DNA from 2 places in the Streptosporangium sp. NBC_01810 genome. Region 2 is predicted to be linked to the other one. Evidence: predicted binding sites of a transcription regulator. Region 2 holds the regulator's gene; the other holds the start of a gene.
The links. The regulator LexA, encoded in region 2, represses DNA repair genes until DNA is damaged. The targets are predictions, from matches to a motif close to TCGAACANNTGTTCGA.

Region 1: OIE13_RS18125 (SAV_6107 family HEPN domain-containing protein) is a predicted target of LexA. The motif match lies at 5,322-5,337, and genes of this name have one in related genera.

The regions. Positions count from the first base shown of each region.
Region 1 covers NZ_CP109070.1:4,203,657-4,213,675, forward strand. The annotation lists gene OIE13_RS18100 (aspartate carbamoyltransferase catalytic subunit) at 1-101, opposite strand, end outside; gene pyrR (bifunctional pyr operon transcriptional regulator/uracil phosphoribosyltransferase PyrR) at 98-667, opposite strand; gene OIE13_RS18110 (arginine deiminase) at 972-2,216, shown strand; gene bldD (transcriptional regulator BldD) at 2,625-3,119, shown strand; gene OIE13_RS18120 (PP2C family protein-serine/threonine phosphatase) at 3,337-4,467, shown strand; gene OIE13_RS18125 (SAV_6107 family HEPN domain-containing protein) at 4,627-5,073, opposite strand; gene OIE13_RS18130 (L,D-transpeptidase family protein) at 5,458-6,261, opposite strand; gene OIE13_RS18135 (YbaK/EbsC family protein) at 6,381-6,857, shown strand; gene OIE13_RS18140 (GNAT family N-acetyltransferase) at 6,941-7,489, shown strand; gene metF (methylenetetrahydrofolate reductase [NAD(P)H]) at 7,516-8,448, opposite strand; gene OIE13_RS18150 (polyprenyl synthetase family protein) at 8,850-9,917, shown strand.
Region 2 covers NZ_CP109070.1:968,383-978,401, forward strand. The annotation lists gene OIE13_RS04485 (hypothetical protein) at 1-2,191, opposite strand, end outside; gene leuS (leucine--tRNA ligase) at 2,748-5,219, shown strand; gene lexA (transcriptional repressor LexA) at 5,467-6,177, opposite strand; gene OIE13_RS04500 (LysM peptidoglycan-binding domain-containing protein) at 6,884-7,156, shown strand; gene nrdR (transcriptional regulator NrdR) at 7,568-8,029, shown strand; gene OIE13_RS04510 (vitamin B12-dependent ribonucleotide reductase) at 8,112-10,019, shown strand, end outside.

The DNA of each region.
Region 1 (10,019 bases), 3.2 Mb from region 2:
ATGGAACGTTCCGAGATCTTCGCCAGCTCGTCCGCGGTGTCCAGGATGAGCAGGGCGTCGTCGCGGGTCAGGTCCGCCGCCGAGATCAGGTGCCGCTTCACCGGCCGTCCTCCTTCAGCAGCAGGACCGCGTCGCGGCCGTCGTTCTCCTCCAGGTAGACCTTGACGCTCTCGGACTTGGAGGTCGGCAGGTTCTTGCCCACGTAGTCGGGGCGGATGGGCAACTCGCGGTGGCCGCGGTCGACCAGGGTGGCGAGCTGCACGGCCTGTGGGCGGCCCAGGTCGTTGAGCGCGTCGAGCGCGGCGCGGACCGTGCGGCCGGAGTAGAGGACGTCGTCGACGAGGACGACGGTCCTGCCGTCGATGCCGTCGGCGGGCAGCTCGGTGCGGCCCAGCGCGCGGGCGGGACGCAGGCGCAGGTCGTCTCGGTACATCGTGACGTCGAGGGAGCCGACGGGCACGGAACGACCCTCGAACTGCTTGATGTGGGCGGCCAACCGGCGGGCCAGGTGGACACCGCGCGTGGGGATGCCCAGCAGGACGACGTTCTCGCCCCCCTTGGTCCGTTCAAGGATCTCGTGAGAGATGCGGACCAGAGCCCGGTTGATATCGGGCTCCTCAAGGACGGCGCGCGCGCCGCTCAGCGCATGCGAAATGGCATCGGCCAAGGAGTAACACCACCTTTCCCGCCTCACTGGACGGGTCTTAAAGGGAGTCAGCGCTCTTACGTTACCAGCCGCGTGACGGTCCACCTCTGCCCAGGCTCACCCGGCCTCACCTCGACGGATGCCGGACGCCCGCCTCAGCGATCTTCCCAAAGGTAAATAAATATCGTGATCTTCGCTGACTTCCCATGGTTCTGGACGGGTATGCGCTTTAGATCCGCACAAAGGTGAAGTATGGCGAGCGCGCCCAGGGGATCCGGGGCGCAGCCCTCCCGACGGTCTCGTCACCAGCCGCGAAGGAAGAGAAATGACCTTTCACGTCGACTCCGAGGTCGGCCGGCTCCACCAGGTCCTGCTGCACAGGCCCGAACTGGCCCTGAAACGGCTCACGCCGTCGAACAAGGACGATTTCCTCTTCGACGACGTGCTGTGGGTCCAGCGCGCCGTGGAGGAGCACGAGGAGTGGCAGAGACTCCTGGTCGACCAGGGCGTCACCGTTCACATGCTCTCCGACCTGCTCCACGAGACCGTCGAGATCCCCCAGGCGCGCAAGCACATCCTGGACGGCATCGCCGACGAGCGCTACTTCGGCCCGATGGCCGTCGACGCCATCCGCAACGCGCTGGACTCGATGGAGTCCAGCGTGCTCCAGCGCTACCTCACCGGCGGCATCACCAAGCGCGAACTGGTGGAGATGGGCACCGATCCCAAAAGCCTCGCCTTTCACACGCTCAGGCCGGACGACTTCGTCCTGCCCCCGCTGCCCAACCACCTTTTCACCCGCGACACCTCCTGCTGGATCTACGACGGCGTCTCGATCAACGCGATGAGGAAGAAGGCCCGCCGCCGCGAGACGGTCAACATGGAGGCGATCTACCGCTACCACCCCGCCTTCGCACCCGGCTACGACCGGCCCGACGAGGGCGGCTACCACGTCTGGATGCCCGGCATCCCCGCGGCGCCGGCCACCATCGAGGGCGGCGACGTGCTCGTCATCGGCCGGGACGCGGTGCTGGTGGGGATCAGCGAGCGCACCCAGCCGCAGGCCGTCGAGATGCTCGCCCGAAGCCTGTTCGGGAAGGGCTCCGCGACGAGGATCGTCGCGTTGGACATGCCGAAGGCGCGGGCCTTCATGCACCTGGACACGGTCATGACCAATGTGGACGTCGGGGTCTTCACCAAGTTCGCGGGGCTGGGCATGCTGCCCTCCTACACCGTCGAGCCCGGCGACAACGAGAAGGAACTCAAGATCACCGACCATCCCCCCGAGGACATGCACAGAGCCATCGCGCGGGCGATCGGCCTGGACGACATCAAGGTTCTCAGCGCGACGCAGGACGTGTACGCCTCCGAGCGGGAGCAGTGGGACGACGGCTGCAACGTGCTGGCCCTGCGGCCCGGCGTGGTCGTGGCCTACGAGCGCAACACCACCACCAACAACCACCTGCGCCGCAACGGGATCGAGGTCATCACGATCCGGGGCAGCGAGCTCGGCAGGGGCCGGGGCGGCCCGCGCTGCATGAGCTGCCCGCTCGAACGCGACGGCATCTGACCACCGCATCGTCGCACCGGGTATTCCTCGCGGCCGCGTCATTGAAGATCATACGCTTGCCGCCGTACCCGACGATGATGTTGCCCCGAATCCCCCAGAAGAAGCCTGAAGCTAGCGAAAATCCCGCAAAAACCAGAGGTTTCGCGATGCACGGTAGGACAAGTACGGCGTTTGAGGCGGACCACATCGGATCGGATTCGGCATCTTTTTTCCAATCAGCTTGACCTTAGGCGCCCACAGCTTTACCGTCACTGTCCGTAACCACACCTCGTGGCGTTATCGGGTGAACCCTGACGCACCGGTCACCGAAGACACCTACCCCGGGCGCCAACCCGGTGACCGGGGCATAAGTTGCGAGGTAGCACAATCAAGTTGAGAGCAGTACATACAGAGCCGGGGGGCCACACCATGCCGTCTGAGTATGCCAAGTCGCTGGGTGCACGACTCCGCGCCATCCGCACCCAGCAGGGCCTGTCCCTGCACGGAGTCGAAGAGAAGTCCCGCGGGCGCTGGAAGGCGGTCGTCGTGGGTTCCTACGAGCGTGGCGACCGTGCCGTCACCGTGCAGAAGCTTGCCGAGCTGGCTGATTTCTACGGGGTGCCGGTATCGGAGTTGCTGCCCGGAGGGGCTGCTCCCAGCCCTCTCGGCCCGACACCGAAGCTTGTGATCGATCTTGAGCGCCTTGCCCAGCTCCCCAAGGAGAAGGCCGGCGCGCTCGCCCGTTACGCGGCCACCATCCAGAGCCAGCGTGGCGACTACAACGGCAAGGTGCTGTCCATCCGCCAGGAGGACCTCCGCTCCCTTGCCGTGATCTACGACAAGTCCCCCGGCGAGCTCACCGAGGAGCTCATCGGCTGGGGAGTCCTGGACCCCGAGGCGCGCCGCGCCGTCGAGTCCTTCTGACCACCTGACCGGTCGTGGGTGCGCCGGAACCGGCGTGCCCACTCCGCTCCCGAAAATCTTGCTCTCAGCGGAACGTTGACTTCATCCCGCCCCGGCCCACGGCCGCTGTGGTAGGAAAAGGCAAACATTCGATTGGCGAGATACGGTGGACATGACTTCGGGAGATGATCGGCTCGATCACTCTCGACCGCACCCGAAAAACCGTCTCCACTCCGTCATGGTGTCGCTGGGTTCAACCAGGACGCGCACTTTCCTGCGCCTGCTGGCATCGATCGGCACCACCAGGACCCAGGACACCCTGAAGCTGCTGCCGTTCGTCGTCATGGCCGTGGTGGCCGTGATCGACTTCGGCTCGGGCCCCACCTCCGGCCTCCTCCCGCTACTCGCCCTCGGCCCTGCCTTCGCCAGCGTGGCCTGCGGCCTGGGCCGCACCACCGTGATCGGCGCCGTCGCCCTGGTGCTGTGCGTCGCGCTCGGCATCTACAACGACATCCTCTGGACGCCCCGTACCAACATCACCATGTTCGCCATCCTCGGTGTCACCGTGGCCAGCGTGCTGGCCAGCGCCGGACGGCTGCGCCACGAGCGCCAGCTCGCCGACGTGCGCTCGGTGGCCGAGGCGGCCCAGCGGGTGCTGCTGCGCCCTGTGCCCCGCCGCGCCGGTCCCGGCATAGGCGTGGCCGTCTCGTACACCTCCGCCACGGCCGAGGCCAGGATCGGCGGTGACCTGTACGAGGTCGTCACCACCCCGCACGGGGTCCGGATCATCGTGGGAGACGTCCAGGGCAAGGGGCTGGAGGCCGTGGAGACCGCGGCCGTGGTGCTCGGCGCCTTCCGCGAGGCGGCCCACGACGAGAGGAAGCTCCAGGGCGTCGTGAAGCGGCTGGAGAAGGCGCTGACCCGCGAGTTGTCCGGCGAGCAGTTCGTGACCGCCGTACTGGCCGAGATCGGCGGCGGTTCCACCATCACCGTCATCAACTGCGGCCACCCCCCGCCCATGGTGCTGGACGCCGACGGCGTGATCTGGTTCGCCGACCCACCGGACGAGGCGCTACCGCTGGGGATGAGCACGCTCCAGGTCAGCAAGCCGTCGCCGCACCGCATCCCTTTCGAGCTGGGGGACCAGGTCCTCTTCTACACCGACGGGGTCATCGAGGCGCGCAGCGGAACCGGCGAGTTCTACCCGCTGTCGGAGCGGGCGTACCTGCTGGACGGCGAGGACCCTCAAGGGGCGCTGGACGCCCTGCGCGCGGACCTGCTCCACCACGTGGGCAGGCCGCTGGGCGATGACGCCGCCATGCTCCTGCTGCGCCAGCGCGCCGCCCACGAGAACTCCTCGGCGGCGTAAAAGCCAGACCAGGCCAGACCAGGCCAGGCCAGACCGGCCCCCTTGGATCCGCTGCCACCGCGGCCGGTCAGCGGCGCCCCGCCGCGCTGTCGCCGGTCACCGCCGTGGCGAGGACCGGCTGACCGCCCCTCGCCACGGCAGGATCCCGCCGGAGGCGACCTAACCCGCCAGGGGGACTCGGCCGGGGAGCACGGGTTGCGCCGGCAGCCCGAGCAGGCTCTCGACCTCGGTGACGAAGCGCTCCGCCTCGGAGATGAGCTCCTCGGCGTCTCGCGACGACACCGTGCGGGTCAGACCCGCCTCCGCGGCGGCCCGCTTGGCCGCGCTCGTCTCGAAGTAGGGCGCCCACCCGGCCAGCCGGGGCTCGGCCTGCGGCAGCAGCTCCCAGGCACTGCGCAGCCTGCGCCTGCGGCCCTCCATTGGACGGGGTCGCGCGGCCAGGACGGCGGCGGCCGCCCTGAGCGCCGCGAGGTGGGCCGCGACGTAGCGAGCGGCGGAGGTCCGGGCGGCGGCGGCCTCTTCGAGGCAGTCGCGCGCGTCTGTGAGGTGCGCCCGCACCGTGGGGGACAGCCGGGGCCCACCGGAATCGCCGAGCCGAGGGGTCATGTGTGTCAGCCTCCTTGGTCGCAAGCGGCTCCCGGCGTTTTCACCGGCGGTGTCAACATTCGCAGACCCCACCGACAAATCCGCCGGGCGGCCGGACGAGGAGCTTCCCCTCTCCCCGCCCGCCCCGACCTGGGCCCGATCGTCTCCTCCGACGACGTGGATCCGGTCGACCACCCTGGACACGGGCCGCGAGCCCCGCGTCATTACATCGAACATAAATTCGACCACTAATGCTGTCAAGTAGAGCGACGAACAAAAGTTCGATCTTCTGATATGACGGACATGACGGAGGCCCCGGGAGATCTCCGTCTCCCGGGGCCCCTGCCCTCCGGCCACCGAACCGTCCGCCGGGTCAGTGCCCGCCGGATCGCCCGCTCCGCCGCACTACCGGGCGAACCTGCCTCGGACATGCACCGGCACCCCGGTGCCGATCAGACCGGGAAGGACCTCCGCCACGTGCATCGGCAACCGGACACAGCCGTGGGAGGCGGGTGCCAGCGGCACCGACAGCGCGCCGTGGAAGGCGATGCCACCGTTGAAGAAGATCGGGTTGTAGAGCTGGCCCAGGTAGGACTTGTGCCAGCCGTCCCTGCGCCAGGTGGTCTTGTAGTCGCCCGTCGGCGTGCGGGCGTCGCCGCAGAACCGCTGGGTCCTGCCCTCCCAGGTGGCCGTCTCGCAGTAGGCGATTCCACTGCCCGAGGAGGTGTGGCTGATCAGCTTCACCGCGCCGTTGACGTAGAGGACCATCACCTGGGTGGTGAGGTTCACCTCCACCCTGGTCGGCTTGCCCTTGGGGACGAGCACCTTCGGCGCCAGCGGGCTCTCCAGGGCCTTCCAGGTCCTGCGCGCCACGGTGCTGGTCGGCGAGATGCCGTTGACCTTCTGGAAGGCCCAGATCGCGGTCAGAGTCGCACCGCCGTAGCGGCCGTCGACCCTGCCCGGGGCGTAGCCGAGCTCGGCCAGCCTCTCCTGGAGCACCTTCACCGCGGCGCCCTTCGCGCCGAGCCTGAGCGTCTTGCCGGGGGCGGCGAACCGGGACACCTCGGTCCTCGTCGCGACGACCGGCGCGGCCGAGACCGTGGCCCGGGCCTCGGCCGCGCCCGCGGAAAAGGTGACGCCCACGGAAGAGAGGAGCACGGCCCCCGCCGTCATCAGCGTGGCCGCTCCCAGCCGCTGTCCAACCCCCACTTTCCACCAACTCCTCATATCACTATGGATCAGGTCAAGGGACCATAGCGCACGGGTTCCCCATGCAAGCCGCCGGTTATGAAGCGGCAATAAACGGTCAACCCGTTTAGAGTGGCCAGGTGCCAGAAAAGTTGCATCCGAACGTTGAGAAAGTCACCGCCGTGCTGCGTGAGCACGCCGTCCCCGGTGAGGTCGTCACCTTCTCGGAGGCCACCCCGACCGCCGCCAGCGCCGCCGCGCAGCTTGGCTGCGAGGTCGGCGCCATCGCCAACAGCCTGATATTCGACGCCGACGGCGAGCCGCTCCTGGTCCTGACCAGCGGCGCACACCGGGTCGACACCGCCCTGATCGCCAGGACGGTCGGCGTGGCGAAGGTGAAGCGCGCCGATCCCGCCTTCGTTCGGGCGGCCACCGGCCAGGTCATCGGCGGCGTCGCCCCGATCGGCCACCCCGCCCCGGTCAGGACGCTGGTCGACACCTGGCTGGGCAAGTACGACGTCGTCTGGGCCGCCGCCGGCCACCCGCACACCGTCTTCCCGACCTCCTTCGACGAGCTCGTCCGCATCACCGGCGGGGTCCCCGTCGAGGTCGAATGACCGCGATCCGGCGGTGAGCGCCGGGCGGCGTTCCCGCCCCTGGAGATGACCCGCGTCACGCCCTCCCTGCTAGGGTGCGACGCGTGATCGGACTGCGACGGATCGGCCCCGACGAGTTCACGCTCCGTCTGGACGCGGTCCTCGACGTCTACACCAAGGCGATGAATCCGCCCGCCGACCAGATCGCCGGCCGCAAAGCGATCATGGGAAACCACGCCACCCATCCCGCCTTCACCTGCCTGTTCGCCGAGCTCTCCGACGGCACCCCGGTGGGCATCGCCTACGGCTTCCACGGGGTTCCCGGCCAGTGGTGGCACGACGTGGTCCGGCGGGCCCTCGCCGAGAAACACGGCGAGGGCAGCGCCCGCGGCTGGCTGGGCGACGCGCTGGAGCTGGCCGAGATCCACGTCCGCCCTGACTACCAGGGCAAGGGCATCGGGCGGTCGATGATCACGGGCATGTGCGCGGGCCGCCTGGAGCGCACCGCCGTGCTGTCCACCCGCGACCGGCCCACCGCGGCCCGGCACCTCTACCGGAGCATGGGCTTCGTGGACCTGCTCACGCAGTTCGTCTTCCCCGGCGGGCACGAGCGGTACGCGATCGTCGGGACGGTCCTCCCGCTGGGCGGCTGAGCCTCCCGGCGGGGGACCTCTCCGGCTCAGACCGCCGGCGGGGTTACCTTCGGCCCGTGGTCGAGCGCCTGGAAGACCTCGCGGGTCGCGCTGGAGCGGTTGAAGGTGATGAAGTGGATGCCGGGCGCGCCCTCGTCGAGCAGGGTCTGGCAGAGCTCGGCGGCGAGCTCGATGCCCAGACTGCGCACGGCGGCCGGGTCGTCGGCCACGGCCGCGAACCTCTCTGCCACCTCGGGCGGGAACGGCGCGCCGGAGAGCTGCTCCGACCTGGCGATGGTGCTCACCTGCGTGACGGGCATGATGCCGGGGATGATCGGCGTGTCACAGCCGCTGGCCACCACCCGGTCACGGAGCCGCAGGTAGTCGTCCGCGCGGAAGAACATCTGGGTGATCGCGTAGTCGGCGCCCGCCCGGCACTTGCGCACGAAGTACTCGGTGTCGGACTCGATCGAGTCGGACCTGGGGTGCTTGTAGGGGAAGGCGGCCACGCCCACGCAGAAGTCGCCGGACTGGCGGATGAGCCTGACCAGCTCCTCGGCGTACAGGACGCCCTCGGGGTGGCGCACCCACTCGCCCGTCACGTCGCCCGGCGGGTCGCCCCGCACGGCGAGGATGTTGCGGACGCCCGCCCCCGCGAACCGGCCGACCAGGTGGCGCAGCTCGCGGATGGAGTGGTTGACGGCCGTGAAGTGGGCGACCGGGGTCAACGTGGTCTCACGGGCGATCCGCTCGACGATGTCGACGGTGCGATCGCGGGTGCTGCCGCCGGCGCCGTAGGTGACGGACACGAAGGTGGGGTGCAGCGCCTCCAGCTCGCGGACGGCACGCCAGAGCTGGCGCTCCCCCTCGTCGGTCTTCGGAGGGGAGAACTCGAAGGAGAACGAGTGGGCACCGGCGGCGAGGAGTTCGCGGACGGTGGCGACACGATCTGGAAGGACGGACGGGCGACCCAGAGCCATGAGGCAAGGATACCGACCCGGCCGCTCGGGTGACCGATCAGATCACGATCATCCATGGGGTGGGCTCCGCGCAAAACAACCACCCTGCTAGATCGAAATATCCCCTTGGACCGTTAATCTCATTACTTGACCTCCTTCCGGCGCCGAAGCCGGAGGATCCCATCTTTCATAGATTGGGTTTCCTGCCTCGCAGTCAGTCGCGGGAAACCCGGAGGTGTCGTGTCTCACCCCGGCTCCACAAGCGTTTCACCTCTCCGCCGACCCGGCGGGAAGGCCCATGTCGATCATGCGTACGGTGGCCGGGGTGTCATCGCCGCCGGACACGGTGCCGGAACGTGCGGCACCGCACCGTCTCTTCCCCCCAGAGCTGAAGCCCAGGGTCTCCACACCGGAGGTATTCGATGACCACTTCTGCGATCGCACTGGACATGATCCGGTCCGAGGTGGACCATGCTCTCCGGCGGTTCGTCGAACAGCAGCGTCCGCAGGTCAGTGCTCCCGAGCTGGCCCCCCTTGTCTCCGCGGCCGAGGACTTCCTCGCGGGCGGTAAGCGGTTGCGGCCCGCCTTTTGCTACTGGGGCTGGCGTGGTGCGGGCGGAGGTGACGACCCCGCGCTTTTCTCCGCTGCCGCCTCCCTTGAGCTGCTCCAGGCAAGCGCCCTGGTACACGATGACGTGATGGACGCCAGCAACCTGCGCCGGGGCATGCCCTCGGCGCACCGCAGGTTCGAGGCACTGCACAGAAAGGCGGGCTGGCACGGCTCCGCCGAGCAGTTCGGCGAGGGAGCGGCCATTTTGCTGGGTAACCTGATGCTCATCTGGTCCGGCGAGATGTGGCGCAACAGCGGTCTGCCGGCCGCCTCGCTGGCGGCGGCGCAGAAGGTGCACGACGACATGCGCACCGAGCTGATGTGCGGCCAGTATTTCGACCTGCTGGAGCAGGCGCACGGCGAGGGCACCTTTGACAGCGCGCTGCGGGTCGCCCTCTTCAAGAGCGGCAAGTACTCCGTGGAACAGCCGCTCCGGCTCGGGCTGGTGCTGGCCGCCCAGGGCAGGGAACCCTGGATCGACCGGCTCTGCGAGGAGTACGGGCGGTCCGTGGGCATCGCCTTCCAGCTTCGCGACGACATCCTGGGCGTGTTCGGCGACCCTGGCGAGACCGGTAAACCGGCCGGCGACGACCTTCGAGAGGGCAAGCGGACGATGCTCATCGCCCGCACGCTCGCCGTCGCCTCGGCCTCCCAGGAACAGGTGGTACGCACCACGCTCGGCGACCCGGATCTGGACGAGGCCGGGGTCGACCGGCTGCGCCGGATCATCAAGGAGACGGGGGCGCTCGCGGCCTGCGAGGACCTGATCAAGGGGTACCTGGAGAACGCCCTCGGTTCGCTGAAGGGCTCCCCGATCCGCCCCGAGGCCCGCGCGGCCCTGGCCGACCTCGCGGTGGCCGCCACCTCCCGGCGCACCTGACCGGCGCACCTGGTCGGATCACACGGTCTGCGCACCGGTCCGGTTCACGGACCGGTGCCCCGGCCGGCATCCCACCCGCCAGGCCGGGGACGTCGAAGAGGG
Region 2 (10,019 bases):
CCGGAGAGGTGTACCTGCTCTTCAAGCGAGGCGAGAGCGGGCCCGACATCAATTGCGCGTACTGGGCCTTGCCCGTGGAGTCCGTACCGGCCGGGAGATACTGGCGGGTCGTGAAGCCGTAAGTGGTGGGCACGCTGGGGCGCTGGTCCTGCCGCCACGGGGCACCGAGCTGGGCCAGGGTGATTCCCGCCGACTGGTCGGTGAGCGTACCGGCCACCGGCGAGGGATCGCCGGTGAATCGCGGCAGGCGACCGATGGCGGCGGGCTTGGAGGTCTTTTTGGGAGCCGTCGTCGCAGGCTTGGGCTCGGCGATCTCCTCCTCGGAGGAGGCCAGCGGCCCGGCCAGGAAAGCCCAGAGCACCACGCCGACCAGCGCGATGATCACGGATCCGGCCAGCGCGAAGATCCAGACCGGCCGGCCCCGCTCCTCAAGCTCGTCCTCGATGTCCCGGTAGTTGTCGCCGAAGACCGTGTTCCACAGCTCCTGCTGGCGCTCAGGCGGAGGTGTCTTCGGGCCGCTGATCTGGCCGGCGGTGACGAACGGTCTGTTCGGATCGGAGGGGTCGCGGCTCAGGTGATGGCCGGGTTGCCCCGGATGCTGGGGCTGTCCCGGCTGGGTCTGTGGCGCTTGAGGGCCGGCTCCGGGGTGAACGGAGGTTCCTTGGGGTGAGGGGGCCTGGGAGGCCGCCGCCGCGTTCGCCGCGGCCATGGCCCACATGGCGGGGTTGTCCGGCACGCCGTAGCTGCGCCGCGCGTTTCCGGCACCGGTTCTGTCGCCTCCCTCAGGGGAGGTGCCAGGGGCGCCGGGAGCCGCGCCCGAGGAGGCGTCGCCGAAGTGAGCGGCCGAGCCCTCGGAGGGAGGGGCGACCCAGGAGAACGTCGACGTCTGTGCCTCGGCGGAACCCGGGTTTCCCATGGGGGACGTGGGTGGCCAGGTGGCGCCGGCCGCCGGAGGGGTGGGCGGCCAGGCGGCGTTCTCCGCCGGAGGGGTGGGCGGCCACACGCTGTTCTCAGCCGTCTGAGCCGGAGGGCGGCCGGAGGCGTCGCGCGGGGGTGCGGCTTGCCATGCCTCGCCCGTCGTACCGGGAACCCGCTGCCCCTGCCCATCCCCCTGCGGGCCTGACGCGTGTGTCCGGCCGTCGTTCTGTGGGGTGGCAGCCTGTGCCCAGCCGTCGTGCGAGGGTGCGGTGGCCTGTGCCCAGCCGCTGCCGCCGGAGGAGGTCTGGCCGCGGGGGTCCGCCTGGGGGGTGGAGGTGGGCTGCGGCCACCCGTTGCCCGGAGAGGAGGGATTGTGGTCGCCGGCGCCGCCCTGCGGGCCCGATGTCTGCGACCAGCCGCCACCCTGCGACGGCGTGGGCTGCGGCCACCCGTTGCCGGGGGAGGTCTGGTGCCGGTCATCGCCGCCCTGCGGGGTGGACGCCTGTGCCCAGTTGTCGTTCCGGGGGCTGAAAGCCTGTGCCCAGGTGTCGTTCTGTGGAGTCGAGGCTTGTGCCCAGGTGTCGTTCTGCGGGCCGGTGGCCTGTGCCCAGCCGTTGTTCTGCGGATCGGAGGCCTGTGCCCAGCCGTCGTGCGTGGGTGTGCCGGCCTGTGCCCAGGTGTTGTTCTGCGGATCGGAGGCTTGCGCCCAGCCGTCGTGCGTGGGTGTGCCGGCCTGTGCCCAGGTGTTGTTCTGCGGATCGGAGGCTTGCGCCCAGCCGTCGTGCGTGGGTGTGCCGGCCTGTGCCCAGGTGTTGTTCTGCGGGCCGGTGGCCTGTGCCCAGCCGTCGTTCTGCGGGCCGGTGGCCTGTGCCCAGCCGTTGTTCTGCGGATCGGAGGCTTGCGCCCAGCCGTCGTGCGTGGGTGTGCCGGCCTGTGCCCAGGTGTTGTTCTGCGGGCCGGTGGCCTGTGCCCAGCCGTCGTTCTGGGAGGCCGAGGCCTGTGCCCAGCCGCTGTTCTGCGGATCGGAGGCCTGTGCCCAGCCGTTGCCGCCGGGGGAGGTCTGGCCGGGAGAACCGGTCTGCGGGTCGGAGTCCCGCTGCCCCCCGACGCCTGGCGAGGTCTGCCAGGAGCCGTTGCCGCCCTGTGGCTCCTCCTGTGGGTGGGGGAGCCTGGGGCCGGTGCCGAGGGGATCGTTCGTCCACGGCGGTGGCGGTTCGGCAGCCTCCGGCCATGCCGGAGGCAGGTGGGACTGGCTGGACTGCTCCGAGGCCATGCTTTCCTTACCTCCCGCGCGGGTGCCCGAATTGGGCGTATTGGGCATGATCTCACGTGAGACGGGGGGGCTCGCAGGGAAACTGGAGAACGCCCCTCTGAACTGGAGTCCGGTTGGGTCGGTCGGTGGGTCCTGCATGGGCAGGCCGACCTCCAACGGATCCGGGCCCCGCCCCGGCTCTACTGAATGTGCCACGGTGAAAAGAGTAAACGCGAAGGACGTACGAGGTCACAACAGGTGCATAGCCATCGGGTCTCGTTCGCTCCGGAGAGCACGGAAATCCTCATTCTGTCGACCTGCTCGGACGCCTGTCTCCTGTTTGCCGTGATCGGGCCTGTTTCCCCAGGCCACGAATATGCCTTGCGGGCTGCGATAGTCTTGGTCTATGCGTGCCGCGACCCTGCTTATCGGGCCGCATCGGCCTCCCTGCCCCTGAGCGCCCTGCCGATGCGGCCGCCCTCCGCGTGAGCGGGGGGTTTTTGCATTGGGCCAGGCGGGTCAGACCATCCACGCAGACATACCCCGAGGGAAAATCGACGTGAGCGAGCGAGCCGACATGCAGAGCGACGAGCAGCACTATGACCCGCAGGCCCTGCAGGTCAAGTGGCAGCGCCGGTGGGAGGAACTGGACCCCTTCCGGGCCGGTGACGACCCCGCCGACCCGCGTGAGCGGCGCTACATGCTCGACATGTTCCCCTACCCCTCGGGTGACCTGCACATGGGACACGCAGAGGTGTTCGCCATCGGCGACGTCGTCTCCCGCTATTGGCTGCAGCGCGGCTACAACGTGTTGCACCCCATCGGCTGGGACTCCTTCGGCCTGCCCGCGGAGAACGCCGCGATCAAGCGTGACGCCCACCCCGCCGAGTGGACCTACGCCAACATCGAGACCCAGGCCAACTCCTTCAAGCGCTACGCGATCTCCTTCGACTGGTCCAGCCGCCTGCACACCAGCGACGCCGAGTACTACAAGTGGACTCAGTGGCTGTTCATCCGCTTCTTCGAGCGCGGCCTGGCCTACCGCAAGGGCGGACTGGTCAACTGGTGCCCCAACGACCAGACGGTGCTGGCCAACGAGCAGGTCAAGGACGGCAGGTGTGAGCGCTGCGGTGCCGAGGTCATCCGCCGCGAGCTGACCCAGTGGTACTTCAAGATCACTGACTACGCGGACCGGCTGCTGAACGACATGGCCCAGTTGGAAGGGGGCTGGCCCGAGCGCGTGCTGACCATGCAGCGCAACTGGATCGGCCGCTCCGAGGGTGCCGACGTCAATTTCGTCATCGAGGGCCGTGACGAGCCGGTCACCGTTTACACCACCCGCCCCGACACCCTGTACGGCGCGACCTTCTTCGTGGTCGCCCCGGACGCGCCGCTGGCCGAGGAGATCGTCGCGGAGGACCGGCGCGAGGCATTCGAGGCGTACCGGGCCGAGGTGTCGAAGCTGTCCGACATCGACCGGCTGTCCACCGAGAAGGAGAAGACCGGCGTCTTCCTGGGCCGGTACGCGATCAACCCGGTCAACGGTGAGCGCATGCCGGTCTGGGCGGCCGACTACGTGCTGTCCGACTACGGTCATGGCGCGATCATGGCTGTGCCCGCGCACGACCAGCGCGACCTGGACTTCGCCCGCGCCTTCGACCTGCCGGTACGGGTCGTCGTACACACCGGCCTGGCCGACCCCGGTGAGACCGGCATCGCCACCGCCGGGAACGGTGCGATGGTCAACTCCGGCCCGCTGGACGGTCTGACCAAGACCGACGCGATCCGGAAGATCATCGAGGTGCTGAGCGAGCGGGGCACCGGCCGCTTCACCGTCAACTTCCGGCTGCGCGACTGGCTGCTGTCCCGCCAGCGCTTCTGGGGTTGCCCGATCCCGATCATCCACTGCGCCGACTGCGGCGAGGTCCCCGTCCCCGACGAGCAGCTGCCCGTCACCCTGCCCGACCTGCGCGGCGAGGCCCTGGCGCCCAAGGGCGTCTCCCCGCTGGCCTCGGCGGAAGAGTGGGTCAACGTCTCCTGCCCCAAGTGCGGCGGCCCGGCCAGGCGCGACACCGACACGATGGACACCTTCGTCGACTCCTCGTGGTACTTCCTGCGCTACGTCAATCCCTCCTACGAGGACGGCCCGTTCGACGTCGAGGGTGTCCGCAGGTGGGGCCCGATCGACCAGTACGTCGGGGGCGTCGAGCACGCCGTGCTGCACCTGCTGTACTCCAGGTTCTTCACCAAGGTCCTGTACGACATGGGCATGGTCGACTTCGTCGAGCCCTTCACCCGCCTGCTGAACCAGGGGCAGGTCATCAACCAGGGCAAGGCGATGTCCAAGTCGCTGGGCAACGGCGTCGACCTGGGCGAGCAGATCGACGCCTACGGGGTCGACGCGGTCAGGCTGACCGTCGTCTTCGCCGGCCCGCCCGAGGATGACATCGACTGGGCCGACGTCTCGCCGGCCGCGTCCCAGAAGTTCCTGGCCCGGGCGTTCCGCGTCATGGCCGAGGCGGGTGCGGCCTCCGCCCCCGGTGTCGACTTCGCAGGCGGAGACCTGGATCTGCGCAAGGTCGTGCACCGCACGGTCGACGAGGTCACCAGGCTGGTCGACTCCCACCGCTTCAACGTCGCGGTGGCCCGGATGATGGAGCTGACGAGCGCGACCCGCAAGGCCATCGACTCCGGGCCCGGCGCCGCCGACCCCGCGGTCAGGGAGTCCGCCGAGACGCTGGCGGTCATGCTCTCCCTGGTCGCGCCGTACGCGGCGGAGGAGGGCTGGGAGCGGCTGGGGCACAGCGGCTCGGTCGCGGTCGCGGGCTGGCCGGTGGCGGATCCGGCGCTGCTCGTCCAGGACTCCGTCACCTGCGTCGTTCAGGTCGCGGGCAAGGTGCGCGACCGGCTGGAGGTCTCTCCGGAGATCTCCGAGGGAGATCTGGAGGCGCTGGCGCTGGCATCGGAGAAGGTCCGGTCCTTCCTGCCCGGCGGCACGCCGCGCAAGGTCATCGTCCGAGCGCCCAAGCTGGTCAACATCGTCCCGTAGACGTTCGAGAGGGGACGTTCGAGAGGGGCGCCCGTCCGGTGTGCGCCCTCCGAGCTTTCATGGGCGGGCCGACCTCTGGCCCGCCCGGCTCGGGCTCTGCCGTCCGGTCGTCGCACCGCCACCCGAAAATCGTCGCACCGCCACCCGAAAACACGCCGGGCGACCGGCACCCCGATATCGGGGTGCCGGTCGCCCGGCGTTTCGCGCGTCCCTTGGAGTGTTGACGTGCAGGTCGAAGGTGCGTGCTTCAGAGCTTGCGGAGGACCGCCACGACCTTGCCGAGCACGGTGGCCTCGTCACCCGGAATCGGGTCGTAGTTGGAGTTGTGCGGGACCAGCCAGACGTGGCCGTCCCTGCGCTTGAAGGTCTTGACCGTGGCCTCGCCGTCGATCATCGCCGCGACCACGTCACCGTTGTCGGCCACCGGCTGCTGGCGTACGACCACCCAGTCGCCGTTGGCGATGGCGGCCTCGATCATCGAGTCTCCGGTCACCTGGAGGAGGAAGAGCGTGCCCTCGCCGACGAGTTGCTTGGGCAGGGCGAAGACATCCTCGATGCTCTCCTCGGCGAGGATCGGGCCGCCGGCGGCGATCCGGCCGACGAGTGGCACGTAGGCGGCGGTCGGGCGGCTGACCGGGGTCTCGTCCTCACCGGAGTCGGGATCCACCCACAGCACGGGCTCGCCGGGAAGGCGCACCTCCAGGGCACGGGGGCGGTGCGGGTCACGCCGCAGATAGCCCTTGCGCTGCAACGCCGTCAGCTGGTGCGACACGCTGGAGGTGCTGGTGAGCTGAACGGCCTCACCGATCTCCCGCATGGACGGCGGATAACCGCGCTGCTGCACGGAGTCGCGGATCACCTCAAGGATCTTCCGCTGCCTGGGGGTGAGGCCAAGGGAGTCACGCCTTCGCACCGCCAGGTCGCTGGCGGCCGAACCGTTCTCGTTGTGCTGGCTCATACGAACTCCTCGCCTCCCGGTCTGTATCTGATGTGTCGCACACAGCGACCATATAATGGCCGAAGATCATACTCAAACAATTGTTCGAATGTCCTCGATATCGGCCACGCCGTGGTGTACAACATCGTACGGGAGTTCGATCGACATCGTGTTCGATTCACCGATCTTTCTTCGACATGTGTTCGGCCAGGTCGAGGGGATGGGGGCCACCGTGAAACCGACCGCGACGACACCACGATCCATGGCTGTGCCGAGACCCCGGACGGCGCGGCGATCATCGGGGGCACCGGGAGTACCGCGCCTACGCCTTGTGCCGCCACCGAGACCGGAGCCGGAGCCCACGCCGGAGCCTGCGCTGGATCCCGGCAGAGGGGCCGGGGGCGGGCGGGGCGCGGAAGGCGGAAGGGGGCCGGGGCGGCTCGGGCGGGAGCAGGCGGTCGGGCGGCCGCGCGATCCGAAGGCGAGGTCGGGGGCCGGGTGCGAAGCGGGGCCGCGACTCGGGCGTGGAGCGAGAGGTGGGCCCGGGCGAGAGCGGGGAGCCGGGCGAGAGCGGGGAGCCGGGCGAGAGCGGGGAGCCGGGCGTGGGGCAGGGCCGAAGCGGGCGCCGGGATCGGGGGCGGCTCGTGCGGGGGGTGTACGCCGCCCGGGGGTCACCCGCTCCCGGACCGTCGGGCGGCCGCTCCGGCTCACCCGGCGTGGGAGGATCGTGGCGGTGGTGGTGCTCGCGCTGTTCACCCTGGGGGTGCTCTGGATCGGCGGGCGCATCGACACGGCCCTGGCGGGCGAGCGGACAGGTCCTGAGGGCCTGCCCCGGATCACGGTGCACGCGGGCGACACGCTGTGGGAGATCGCGGACGCGCTGACGCAGGAGGGTGACGCCGGTCGGACGGTCCGCCACATCGTGGACCTCAACGGGCTGGCCGGATCCGCGGTGCGGCCCGGAACCCGGCTCTATCTCCCCGAGGGTCTCATTCGCTGAGAAGGGGGGGCGGTCGGTGGGGCGCGTGGGAGTGATGGGCGGGGCCTGGGGAAGGTGTGGGTGGGCCATGCGAAGAGGGTTCGCCGGGGCTCCTGCCTGACAGATCGGCCGGGACGCGTGTGAGGGAGGGGGTGTGCGGGGTGGAGGGCATTGCCCGATGGGCGACACGCCGAGACGTGACGGCTGATCAGCGACTTCGCGTGGCGGGGTCCTTTCAACTTGCGTTCATGGTCGCGCACTTCTACCGTTAGACCACAACATCTAGTGGCTGCACCGCAACACTTCACCACAGATTGTGTTTCCATTACCGCATCTCGACTATTCGAGGGGCGTGCGCGAGCGTCTCGACACGCACGTCGTGGGGCAGGTGAGGTGGGTGAGCCGCTCCCGCAGGTCAAGGAGGCGACGCGCGTGCACTGTCCGTTCTGTCGTCATCCGGACACGCGAGTCATCGACAGCAGGGCCACCGAGGACGGTGGTGCCATCCGCCGCAGGCGCACGTGCCCGGAGTGCGGGCGCAGATTCACCACGCAGGAGACGGTCCTGCTCATGGTGGGCAAGCGCAGTGGCGTGACGGAGCCGTTCTTCAGGGACAAGGTGATCGCCGGGGTTCGGCGGGCCTGCCAGGGGCGGCCCGTCGGCGAGGACTCCCTGGCGCAGTTGGGCCAGCGGGTCGAGGAGAGCATCCGGGCCACCGGATGTGCCGAGATCGCGGCTCACGAGGTCGGGCTGGCGATCCTGGGTCCACTCCGCGAGCTGGACGAGGTGGCGTACCTGCGGTTCGCCTCCGTCTACCGGGGGTTCGAGACCCTGGCCGACTTCGAGGCGGAGATCGAGCAGCTCCGGGCGGGGCGCTCCAGCGAGCAAGACTGAGAAAGACCCTGGGCGCCGGGGGTGAGCGGCGTGTTGGTGTGGTCCGATTTGAGGGCTCGCGGAGCCCCAGGAGGGGGAAGTCATGACGGAGACCGCCGGTGCGGTGGCACGTGGGAGCAAGCGGCCGCGCAAGGGCCTGAGGATGAAGCGCATCTTCACCACCCCAGGCGTGCATCCTTATGACGAGTTGCCCTGGGAGCGCCGTGACGTCGTCATGACCAACTGGCGCGACGGCTCGGTCAACTTCGAGCAGCGCGGCGTCGAGTTCCCCCAGTCGTGGTCGGTCAACGCCGCCAACATCGTGACCACCAAATACTTCCGCGGTGCGGTCGGCACCCCGCAGCGGGAGTGGAGCCTCAAGCAGCTGATCGACCGGGTGGTGGGCGTCTACACCCGTACGGCGGTCGAGCACGGCTACTTCGCCGGCGAGGAGGATGTCGAGATCTTCGACCACGAGCTCAAGCACGCTCTGGTCAACCAGGTCTTCAGCTTCAACTCCCCCGTCTGGTTCAACGTCGGCACCGCGTCGCCGCAGCAGGTCAGCGCCTGCTTCATCCTGGCCGTCGACGACCAGATGGAGTCGATCCTCGACTGGTACAAGGAAGAGGGTGTGATCTTCAAGGGCGGTTCCGGTTCCGGCGTCAACCTCTCCAGGATCCGCTCCTCCAAGGAGCTCCTCTCCAGCGGCGGCACCGCCAGCGGCCCGGTCTCCTTCATGCGCGGAGCGGACGCCTCGGCGGGCACCATCAAGTCCGGGGGCGCCACCCGCCGCGCCGCCAAGATGGTGGTCCTCGACGTCGACCACCCCGACATCGAGGAGTTCGTCGAGACCAAGGCGCGCGAGGAGGACAAGATCCGCGCCCTCCGCGACGCCGGGTTCGACATGGACCTGGGCGGCAAGGACATCGTCTCCGTCCAGTACCAGAACGCCAACAACTCCGTGCGCGTCTCCGACGAGTTCATGCGCGCGGTGGAGAAGGGCGAGGAGTTCGGCCTGCGCGCCCGCCTCACCGGCGAGGTCATCGAGAAGGTCGACGCCAGGAGCCTGTTCCGCAAGATGGGCAAGGCCGCATGGGAGTGCGCCGACCCCGGCCTCCAGTACGACGACACGATCAACGACTGGCACACCAGCCCCGAGACGGGCCGTATCACCGCCAGTAACCCCTGCTCGGAATACCTGCACCTGGACAACTCCTCGTGCAACCTGGCGAGCATCAACCTGCTGAGGTTCCTGAAGGACGACGACACCTTCGACATCGCGAACTTCGTGAAGATCACCGAGCTGATCATCACCGCGATGGACATCTCCATCACCTTCGCCGACTTCCCGACCGAGAAGATCGACGAGACCACTCGCGCCTACCGTCAGCTCGGCATCGGCTACGCCAACCTCGGCGCGCTGCTCATGGCCACCGGCCACGCCTACGACTCCGAAGGCGGCCGGGCCCTCGCCGGAGCCATCACCTCGCTGATGACCGGCGTCTCCTACCGCCGCAGCGCCGAGCTGGCCGCGGTCGTGGGCCCGTACGACGGCTACGCCCGCAACGCCGAGGCGCACAAGCGGGTCATGCGCAAGCACAACGACGCCAACGAGGCGCTGCGCACGTTCGAGAAGATGGACGGGGACATCCACCACGAGGCCTCGGGGCAGTGGGCCGAGTGTCTGCGGCTCGGCGAGAAGAACGGCTACCGCAACGCCCAGGCCTCGCTGCTCGCGCCCACCGGGTGCCTGACGGGTGAAACACTGATTACCACGGACCGAGGGCTCGTCCGCCTGGCCGAGATCGCGAACGTGTACGGCGATCGCTGGCAGGACCTCGACATGATGGTCTCCACCGACGAGGGGCCGCGCCGGGCTACGAAGTTCTTCGTCAACGGCGAGGAGCCCACCCGTCTCATCCGCACCCACGGCGGCTACCGCGTCCAGGGCACGCTGACCCACCGCGTCAAGGTCGTCGACAGCGCGACCGGAGTGTGGGAGTGGAAGCGC